DNA from 3 places in the Mesorhizobium quangtriensis genome. Region 1 is predicted to be linked to each of the others. Evidence: predicted binding sites of a transcription regulator. Region 1 holds the regulator's gene; each other region holds the start of a gene.
What was found. Region 1 encodes LexA, which represses DNA repair genes until DNA is damaged. Its sites were predicted from a motif close to TGTTCNNNNTGTGTTCNG; they were not measured.
Positions count from the first base shown of each region.

Region 1 (3,277 bases):
GAACGATCGCCCCTCGATGTGGTCGGCATGATCAGGCCGGAGGCGGTGGCCGTGCTGACGGTAGCCTTGCTTGCCGCCACCGTCACGTCGACCTGGCTGCGCGTCGCCGCCATTCCGGTCGCACTCGCCAGCCTGTTCCTGCTGTTCGACCGGCAACCCGACCTGTTGGTCTCGGAAGACGCCCGGCTCGTCGGCCTCGACCTCGGCGCCGGCCAGATCGCCATCAACCGCCCACGCCCCAATCAGTTCACCATCGACAACTGGTCACGTGCCATGCAGGCACAGGAAATCGTTCGGCCTACGGAAGGCGAGGGAACTGTTGCAAGCGACGGGACCGTCACCGTCACCGCCGGCTTCTCATGCGCCGAGAGCGTCTGCCTTGCCCGGCATCCGTCCGGTGCTGTCGTGGCGCTTGTCCCCGATGCCGCGACAGCCGCCGATCACTGCAGCACCGCCACGTTCATCCTCATTGAGGATGCGTCGGCAAAGGATGTCTGCAACTGGAAGGAGCTGCTGGTTGTGACGTCCCGTGATCTTGCACGCTACGGAAGTGCCGCAGTTACCTTCTCAGGCTCGGGCAAGCCCACAATCCAGTATGCCATCGCAAAACCGTATCGGCCATGGCACACTCAGCGCGCCTTCTCGCGCGCCGCCCGTGGCCTGCCGCCATACCAGCCGGGCACAACACCCAAGACTGGTGATGATAACAAACCGGTCACCGACGATCGCACGCCGACAGCCACGCCCATTTCGCCTGAAGAAGCCGCGCCTCAATAGCGGCGGATAAGCCCGACCAGCTTGCCCTGCACCTTCACGCGGTCGGGGCCGAAAATCCGTGTTTCATAAGCGGGGTTGGCCGCTTCGAGAGCAATCGAAGCGCCCTTGCGGCGAAACCGCTTCAACGTGGCTTCCTCGTCATCGACCAGCGCCACCACGATCTCACCCGGATTGGCGCTCGAGGAATTCTTGATGATGACCGTGTCGCCGTCGAAGATACCGGCCTCAATCATCGAATCGCCTTTGACCTCCAGCGCATAGTGTTCGCCGCCCGACAGCATTTCCGGCGGCACGGCGATGGAGTGCGTCTTGTGCTGGATCGCGTCGATCGGAACGCCGGCCGCGATACGGCCCATCACAGGGATGGCAACGGACCCGGCATCGTCGTCATTGCTTGCAGACCGGTTTCGCGGCGCCGGCTCCGGCTGGCTGCGCCCGAGGCTGCCCTGGATGACGCTGGGCGAAAACTTCTTCGCCGCATTGAGGCCCGGCGCGATGGAATCGGGAAGCCTGATGACCTCCAGCGCCCGCGCCCGGTTCGGCAGGCGGCGGATGAAGCCCCGCTCTTCCAGCGCCGTGATCAGCCGGTGGATGCCGGACTTGGAGGCAAGGTCGAGCGCTTCCTTCATTTCGTCGAAGGAGGGTGGAATGCCTGACTCCTTCAGCCGCTCGTGAATGAAGAGCAGGAGCTCATGTTGCTTGCGGGTCAGCATCGACATTCCCCCGAGGAATCAAGGTCAAACAAAACCAGAACAAACACTATCTGTTCCAGTTGTGTTCCGCAACTGTTTAAATTTTAATGAATACGTTGACGTTTTGTTCAGCGTAACAGCAGAACGCGGCAAGGATCGCCCGCTTTCACTTCCGGAGCGAAAGGCTCGCGCACGATCAGCCCGCCGGCATCGGCCAGCAGTCGCAGCATCGACGAATCCTGTATCGCAAAGGGCGTCGCCACGATTCGTTCAGGCAGAAATTCCACGGTGGCCCGGACATAGTCCTGGCGCAGATCGTTCGCTGCCATCGTGCCGCCCAGCACAGCGTCGATGAAGGGCGCTTCGTAATGCCGCCCGCCGAGCCGAGCCAGCAACGGGCTCAAAAAAAGCTGAGAACAGACGAGGCTGGCGACAGGGTTTCCGGGTAGCCCGAGGCAGCGGGTGTGGCCAAGGCGCCCGAACATGAGAGGCTTGCCCGGCCGCATCGCGATCTTCCAGAAACCGAGCTCCATGCCGATCTGCTTCAGCGCGGTGTGCACCAGATCATGGTCGCCTACGGACGCGCCGCCGAGCGTGATGATGACATCCGCGTCAGCCTCGAGAGCCTTGCGCACCAAGTCCGAAATTGCCTCGATCCTGTCCGGCGCTATGCCGAGGTCGAGGACGCGTGCGCCGGCCTGCTGGGCGATTGCCGCGACGCCGTAGGCGTTGGAGGCAATGATCTGGTCGGGACCGGTGGCGCTGCCGGGGGGCAGAAGTTCGTCGCCGGTCGCTATAAGCGCGACGAGCGGCTTCCTGACGACCGGCAGGGCAGGATGGTTTGCCGATGCGGCGAGCGACAGCGCGGCTGGGTCGAGTGTCCGCCCCGCTTCCAGCAGCGTTTCCCCATCAGTGAAATCAAGCCCGCGCTTGCGGATATGGCGTCCCGCTGCGACGGTTTCGAGAACCTCGATCGTGTCGCCGTCGAGCGGCCTGACATTCTCCTGTATCGCGATCGTATCGGCCCCGTGGGGAACGGGCGCACCGGTGAAAATCCGCACTGCCTGCCCGGGGCCGACCTCGCCCGGAAAAAGCTTGCCCGCCGCAGCCGTGCCGACAAGCTGCAGGCAGGCAGGGATGTCAGCGACGTCGCTGGCGCGGACGGCATATCCATCCATGGCCGAGGCGTCGAACGGCGGCTGTGTCCGCAGCGCTTGGATAGGTCCTGCCAGAACACGACCGGCCGCCTCGGCGAGAGGGACGATTTCGGCTTCTCCCGGACCAGCGCCTGCAAGGATACGCGCCAGCGCTTGGTCGACGGGCAGCAGCCCGCTCATGCGTAAGCCCTGTAGTCGCCCGACTTGCCGCCTGTCTTTTCGACCAGCCTGATGCCGGAGATGACCATGCCGCGATCGATAGCCTTGGCCATGTCGTAGATGGTCAGGCAGGCGACCGTCGCCGCGGTCAGCGCTTCCATCTCGACTCCCGTCTTGCCGGTGACGCGGGCCATCGTCGTCACGCGCAGCCCCGGCAGCGTCTCGTCAGGCTCGATGTCGACCGTCACCTTGGTAAGCATCAGCGGGTGGCAGAGCGGGATCAGGTCCGATGTCTTCTTGGCCGCCATGATGCCGGCGATCCGCGCCGCTCCCAGCACGTCGCCCTTCTTTGCATTGCCTTCGAGGATCGTCTTCAGCGTTGCCGGCTGCATCGTCACCATGCCCTCGGCGATCGCCGTACGTACGGTTTCTTCCTTCGAGCCGACATCGACCATGTCGGCCTTGCCGTCCTCGCCGAGGTGGGTGAGGCGG
Region 1 is NZ_JBEBMF010000003.1:468,874-472,150, forward strand. Features, by position in the region: gene ABMA32_RS18065 (ComEC/Rec2 family competence protein) at 1-777, shown strand, start outside; gene lexA (transcriptional repressor LexA) at 771-1,490, opposite strand; gene ABMA32_RS18075 (molybdopterin molybdotransferase MoeA) at 1,598-2,806, opposite strand; gene moaC (cyclic pyranopterin monophosphate synthase MoaC) at 2,803-3,277, opposite strand, start outside.

Region 2 (3,277 bases), on a different contig from region 1:
GGCGGCTCCGCGCATACCAGCGCCGAAGCCGGAGAAGGCCTTGTCATTGAGTTCAAGCGCGCGTTCCAACTGCGAGATGCTGGAATCGATGCCAGGTAGCGCATCTTCCGCCTGATGGACTGCCTTCAGTTCGGTGGCGGAAAGTCTAGGGGGCTTGTTGGCCTTGTCCTGGGCGACCTTCACGCGGTCCCGATCAAGATCGAGGCGCTGCCGGTTGATGTCGAGATTGGCGGCGGCGGTCGTGAGTTCCTTGTCGAAGCGTTCGAGCGACAACTGGAACTCGCGATCTTCACGAGCTTGGCGAATTCGCTCCGTGGCTGAGATGGAAGAATCCACCAGCAGGCGCGCCATTTCGGGCTTCCCGCGATAAGGCTTCGTATCAACGCCGAGGCCGGACTGGTCCAGAAAATCCAACCCTTCTTCCCACAGTTTCGGGTCTGCCGTCCCGTCGATTTTGCCATTCATTGCGCCGAGGCCGATGGAGCCGAGCAGGTTCATCAATTGCAATGCTTCTTCGCGGCCCTGCTCACGCTGCTGCGTGGCCATGTTCTGACGCGTGGCGTCCATGTTCAGCGAATTGATCTGCTCTCGCTGGGCAGCATCCCGACCGCGAATGAAGCTGTTGGCTATGTCGGGCGTCTCGACCCGCAATGCGATGCTGTTATCGACCACTATCAGTTGCTCCTTTGCATGGCCGAGAGCGCGATAACCTCATCGACAACACGATGGCCAAAGCCGGTGGGAAGGGGCTCGATGCCAGGAAGACGCCCTGCACGCGCATCGGCGATGATGCCCCCGATCGGACGGCAGGCCTGCTTGTGACGGCTCCATAGCGCCATGAGTGTCGTCTCGCTCACGCGGCGACCCTCTGGGCTGCTTCCGTCGCCGTCTCGCGAACGAAGTCGGAAAGTGTCAGGCCACGACGGCGCGCGATCTCGATCAGCTGGCGCTTCTCGTCGCTGCCGACGCGCACCTGGATCAGCTCATTCATAGGTTCGGAAAAGCGCATGTCAGTCTCCAAATCACTGGAGACGAATATAGCGATCAACTGCGGCAGATGTAAGGACAAAAATTAAATAAGATCAATGTGTTATGGCTTGTTCGTAGGTGTCCGCGACTGTCCGCCTGTGTCCGGCATTATCAGCGCATTTCCCTCAGAGAGTTGCTATAATGTTCTCCAAGCGAGTCGGGGCGACATCACATGAGCGACGATGATATTGAGCCTGTCCACTTGGTTGAAGACGGGGAGACCGGCGACCGGTTCCTTGTCTATGGAACCGACAAGGGCCTTCGCCTCGACATTCGATATGAGGGTGACACTCTCTGGATGAGCCAAGCTCAAATCGGGCAACTGTTCGGACGAGACGTATCAACGGTATCCCGGCACATCGCCAATATCTTCGATGAGGGGGAACTGGACGAAGCGACTTCTTTGCAGAAAACGCAAACAACGACCGGCCGGCCGGCAACGCTCTATAATTTGGACGTGGTGATTTCAGTCGGTTACCGCGTGTCGTCGGCGCAAGGTACAATGTTTCGGCGTTGGGCGACCAGCATTCTGGTCCAGTTTGCCAAAAAGGGCTTCGTTGTTGATGCCCCACGCCTCAAACAACCGGAAAATGTAGATCGAGTCGCCGAACTTCGTGAGATAATCCGGGACATCCGCTCAGACGAGGCAAACGTCTATCGCGAGCTCCGCCGGATTTGCGCTATGTGCCAGGATTACGACGGCACAACTGAGGCTGCGCGCGAGTTCTATCAACGGACACAAGCGAAGCTGGTATATGCGGTCACGTCGCACACACCCTCGGAAATCATCGCTACGAGAGCAAACCATAGATCCGAGAATATGGGATTGCAGACATGGCCGAACGATAACATTAGGAAGACTGATGTCGTCGTCTCGAAGAACTACCTTGCCGATGGGGAAATCAAAGAGCTCAACCGCCTCACAACCATCTTGCTCGACATTTTCGAGGATCAGCTCGACATCGGGAGGCTTGTGGTGATGCAGGACGCTCAAACCCTGCTTGAACAGCAATTGCTCCAGCTTGGGCGGGCAGTCCTTCGATCCGGTGGCTCTGTAAAAGCCGGAGACGCAAGGCGTACCGCTGAAGCGCAGTACGAAAAATTCGATCGGCAGCGAAAGCTTGAACGCCATCAGGATGCCGATGAGCGCATCGGAGCCTTGGCGAAAGAAGCCAAGGCCTTGCCCAAATCGTCGCGCCGTAAGCAGTAAGTATTCTGCGTGGCAGCCGACAATGCTGCCTCGTTGGCGGCGTTGGCTTCCAATCACCATTCATCACGGCAGCGCTCCGATGATGGTGAGAACAACCAGGGCGATGGAGGAGATAAGCGCGACGTAGATCATCGCCTCCTCCGGCGTTTCGCCGACAGGGCCATGAACTTTGTCTTCCTCGCCAGCCATCGAGCGGCCGCATCTCGGTCCAGCCTTTCTTTCTCGTCAGCGATGGAAGTGCAAGGTTGCCGGCGACGTTTCGCCTTTTCCCAGTTGAGAGGCGGGCTCATCGTATTGCTCTCCAAAAGGAAGCGGCAAAGGAAGGGGTTCCCGTCTCCGAGAAGGCCGTAAATTTGCGGGATTTGGCTCCAAAGGAAGGGAATACATATACCCCCCCCTCCCTTCCCTTCCTTCGCTTCCTTTCGACAGGACAAGTGAGGGAAGTGAGGGAAGGAAGGACACCCGCTTTAAGTGGCGTCTCGGAGCTACTGAGGCAGGCGGTATCGTCCATGCTCTAGCTTCTCCAATTCGTTCTGCTGGACCATCTTCCGCATGAGGTACTTGACGTTATCGGCCTTCATTTCGGTGGCCTCTGCCACGTCCTTGGGGCCGGCTTCACCAAGCTCTTTCATGGCTTCGAGGATGAGCTTTCTTTCCCTGCTGCGGCGAACCTCGTCGGCGTCACCGAGAAGGCTCCAACGCCCGCTGGTATCGAGCTTCACGGCGCTCTCAATATCCTCGATGTCGCGTCCCCTGCCGGTCAGGATTGTTCCCTGCCCATCTCGGGTGAGGACCATGACGGCATCGACGCCACCTGTTAGCCCGGTAGTTCCGGAAACCATGTCCAGGGGGTCGTCGGCGTCCTGCTTGCGGGTGTGGTGAACGATGATGATTGCAAGCTGCAATTCAGCCGCCAGGGCAAGGAATGGCGACACGGCGCGATAGTCTGCCTCGTAGGGGTTATCTTTGTTCTTTGCCGGCGGGCGGACCTTGGCGAGCGTATCAATCACCACAAGCCGAGGATTGGAGCAGGAGCGC
Region 2 is NZ_JBEBMF010000004.1:575,029-578,305, forward strand. Features, by position in the region: gene ABMA32_RS22375 (hypothetical protein) at 1-672, opposite strand, end outside; gene ABMA32_RS22380 (hypothetical protein) at 675-857, opposite strand; gene ABMA32_RS22385 (plasmid mobilization protein) at 854-1,009, opposite strand; gene rhuM (RhuM family protein) at 1,202-2,239, shown strand; gene ABMA32_RS22395 (hypothetical protein) at 2,303-2,428, opposite strand; gene ABMA32_RS22400 (AAA family ATPase) at 2,725-3,277, opposite strand, start outside.
Region 2: rhuM (RhuM family protein) is a predicted target of LexA. The motif match lies at 1,161-1,178, and genes of this name have one in related genera.

Region 3 (3,277 bases), on a different contig from region 1:
CTGGCGCTCTCCGACCGCATCGCTGTGATGTTCGGAGGCAAGATCGCGCAGGTCTCCTCGCCCAAGGAAATCTACCAGCGGCCGGTCAACCGCCAGGTCGCGGATTTCGTTGGCGGCATGAATTTCATGAAAGGTGACGTGGTGGTGGTCAACGGCTCCACGATCACGCTCGACACAAAGGGCTTCGGTCGCGTGAAGACCGACAAACCTGCCGGTTTCGCCGCGAACGGCCATACCACAGGAGGCCAGGCAACACTCGGCATCAGGCCGGAGCGGCTGCGTGTTCTGTGGGACGACGCCAAGGCAAGCCACGAAGTGGCAGGCAAGGTGGTCGAGCGGCATTACTTTGGCGAGATCACGCAACTCGTCGTCGAGGTTGCCGGCTTCGAAAAGCCGCTCTCCGTGACCGAGACCAACAATTTCGGTGCCGACGATCTTCCCGTCGGCGCTCAGATTCGTCTCGCCTACGATCCCGACGCGCTGGTGGCGATGGCGGATTAAGTAGCCGTCTTTAGGCCGACTTGTCCCCGGCTGGGACAGAACAGTTAACGGCTTACCGAATCTCAACCTCGCGGAACAGCGTCAGCCTGTTCACGTTAGTCGCACGCGCAACCAAGCCCACCAGATGTTGTGTGGAACAAACTAAGAAATCAGCCCGAACAGTGATTCGTCGCTGATTCGTTCCGCCTTTGGCCCGAACGTTAACGCCGTTAGGCGTCTCCGCCTCTGAAGGGGCAAGTTCCCGGTCCGAAAGATTAACGATTTCATAATGTTGTGAGGGAGGTGCGTATTCGTCGGGCCGCACCCGTTCTTCGCGTTAACCCTTTCGCCCGAACCGGAACGGAATCGAGCAGCGCATCGAAATTCCGATTCAGCATGTGGTGAAGGCCGAAGCGGCTCGATCAACATCTAGCGGCGAACAAAACCTGAATCATCGGGAGTCACTGATTCGTCGCTGATTCGTTCCAGACTCGTTCCAAGCCTTAACGCCAAGCCTGCACGCCGGGCAGTTTTTTGCTTTCGCTTCCGCGACCGAAATCCTATGTGTGCCTTGTACCGGCTGCTTTTCTCCGGCGGCTGGAAACTTGGCCAGCGCGACCGAAGCGGCCACCGACTGATACGAGCCAGGAAGGCCCGCCCTCCCTCCGATGCCCATCCACCTGAAGACGACCGAACCGCCGCGCGGACCTCTGGTTCTTTCCGGACGCGATGTGACCGCGGTGCTCGGCCCGACCAATACGGGCAAAACCCATCTCGCCATCGAGCGCATGGTGGCGCACGAGAGCGGCCTTATCGGCCTGCCGCTGAGGCTGCTTGCCCGCGAGGTTTACGGACGCGTCTGCGAGAAGGTAGGCGCGCACAGGGTGGCGCTGATCACCGGCGAGGAGAAGATCGTGCCGCCGGGCGCGCGCTACTCAGTCTGCACGGTCGAGGCCATGCCGCGCGAGACAGACGCCGCCTTCGTCGCGATCGACGAGGTACAGCTTGCCGGCGACTTCGAGCGGGGGCACATCTTCACCGACCGCATCCTGCACCTGCGCGGCAGGCAGGAAACGCTGCTGCTCGGCGCGGCGACCATGCGCGGCATTCTGGAGAAGCTGCTGAAGGGCATCTCCGTCGTCACACGCCCTCGCCTCTCTCATCTCGCCTATGCGGGGCAGAAAAAGCTGACCCGGCTGCCGTCGCGCTCGGCGATCGTCGCCTTCTCGGCCGACGAGGTCTACGCGATTGCCGAACTCGTGCGGCGCCAGCGCGGAGGCGCAGCCGTCGTGCTCGGCGCATTGTCTCCCCGCACCCGCAATGCCCAAGTCGAACTCTTCCAGTCGGGCGATGTTGAGTACCTCGTCGCCACCGACGCGATCGGCATGGGGCTCAATCTCGATCTCGACCATGTCGCCTTCGCGCAGAACCGGAAGTTCGACGGCTACCAGTTTCGCGATTTGTCGGCTGCCGAACTCGGTCAGATCGCAGGACGCGCCGGGCGCCACATGCGCGACGGCACGTTTGGCGTCACCGGCCAGGTGGACCCGCTCGACGACGAACTCGTCCACAAGATCGAGGCGCACGACTTCGATCCCGTGAAGGTCCTTCAGTGGCGTACGGTCGGCTTCGATTTTTCAACCGTGGAAGCCCTCAAGCGCTCGATCGACACGCCTGCCCCTGTGGAGGGGCTGACGCGCGCCCTGCCTGCTGTCGACCAGCAGGCGCTGGAACATCTGACACGCGATCCGTCGATACGAGACCTCGCCGTCGGACGTGCAAGGGTGGCGCTCCTCTGGGAAACATGCGCTCTCCCTGACTATCGCCGCATCGCGCCGGCACAGCACGCGGACCTGATCGCATCCATGTATGACGACCTCGCCCGCAAGGGTCACGTCGACGAGAATTACATGGCCGAGCAGGTGCGCCGCGCCGACTCCACTGAGGGCGACATCGACACGCTGTCCCAGCGCATCGCGCAGATCAGGACATGGACGTTCGTCTCCAACCGCCCGGGCTGGCTTGCCGATCCGACACACTGGCAGGAAAAGACGAGGGAAATCGAAGACAGATTGTCGGATGCGCTGCATGAAAGGTTGACGAAACGCTTCGTTGATCGCAGGACTTCCGTCCTTGTCCGCCGCCTCCGGGAAAACACTATGCTTGAAGCCGAAATCAGCCCGTCCGGGACGGTCCTTGTCGAGGGCCACCATGTCGGGGAATTGCAAGGCTTTCGGTTCACCGCCGACCAGAGCGCCAACGGCGAGGACGGCAAGGCCATTCGCACGGCCGCGCAGAAGGCGCTTGCAACTGAATTCGACGCACGCGCGGAACGTTTCTCGGCCTGCGCTAACGGCGACATCGCACTCGGCTCCGACGGCGTGCTGCGCTGGATCGGCGCGCCGATCGCGACGCTCACCGCCGGCGACGAGCCGCTGAAGCCGCGCGTCATCCTGCTCGCCGACGAACAGCTCACCGGCCCCGCCCGCGACAAGGTGGCGGCGCGCGCCGAGCGATTTGTCAATTTTCAAGTCGAGACACTGCTGAAGCCACTGGTCGACCTCAAGTCGGCCGACCAGATCACCGGCATCGGACGCGGCATCGCGTTCAGGCTGGTGGAAGAGTTCGGCCTCATCAACCGCCGCGAGATCGCGGAGGACGTGAAGTCGCTCGACCAGTCCGGCCGGGCGGCGCTGCGGCGTCTCGGCGTGCGCTTCGGGGCTTACCACGTCTTCGTGCCAGCGCTGATCAAGCCTGCGCCAGCGGGGCTGATCACCCTGCTATGGGCGCTCGGGAA
Region 3 is NZ_JBEBMF010000002.1:1,300,969-1,304,245, forward strand. Features, by position in the region: gene ABMA32_RS14930 (ABC transporter ATP-binding protein) at 1-501, shown strand, start outside; gene ABMA32_RS14935 (helicase-related protein) at 1,149-3,277, shown strand, end outside.
Region 3: ABMA32_RS14935 (helicase-related protein) is a predicted target of LexA. The motif match lies at 962-979, and genes of this name have one in related genera.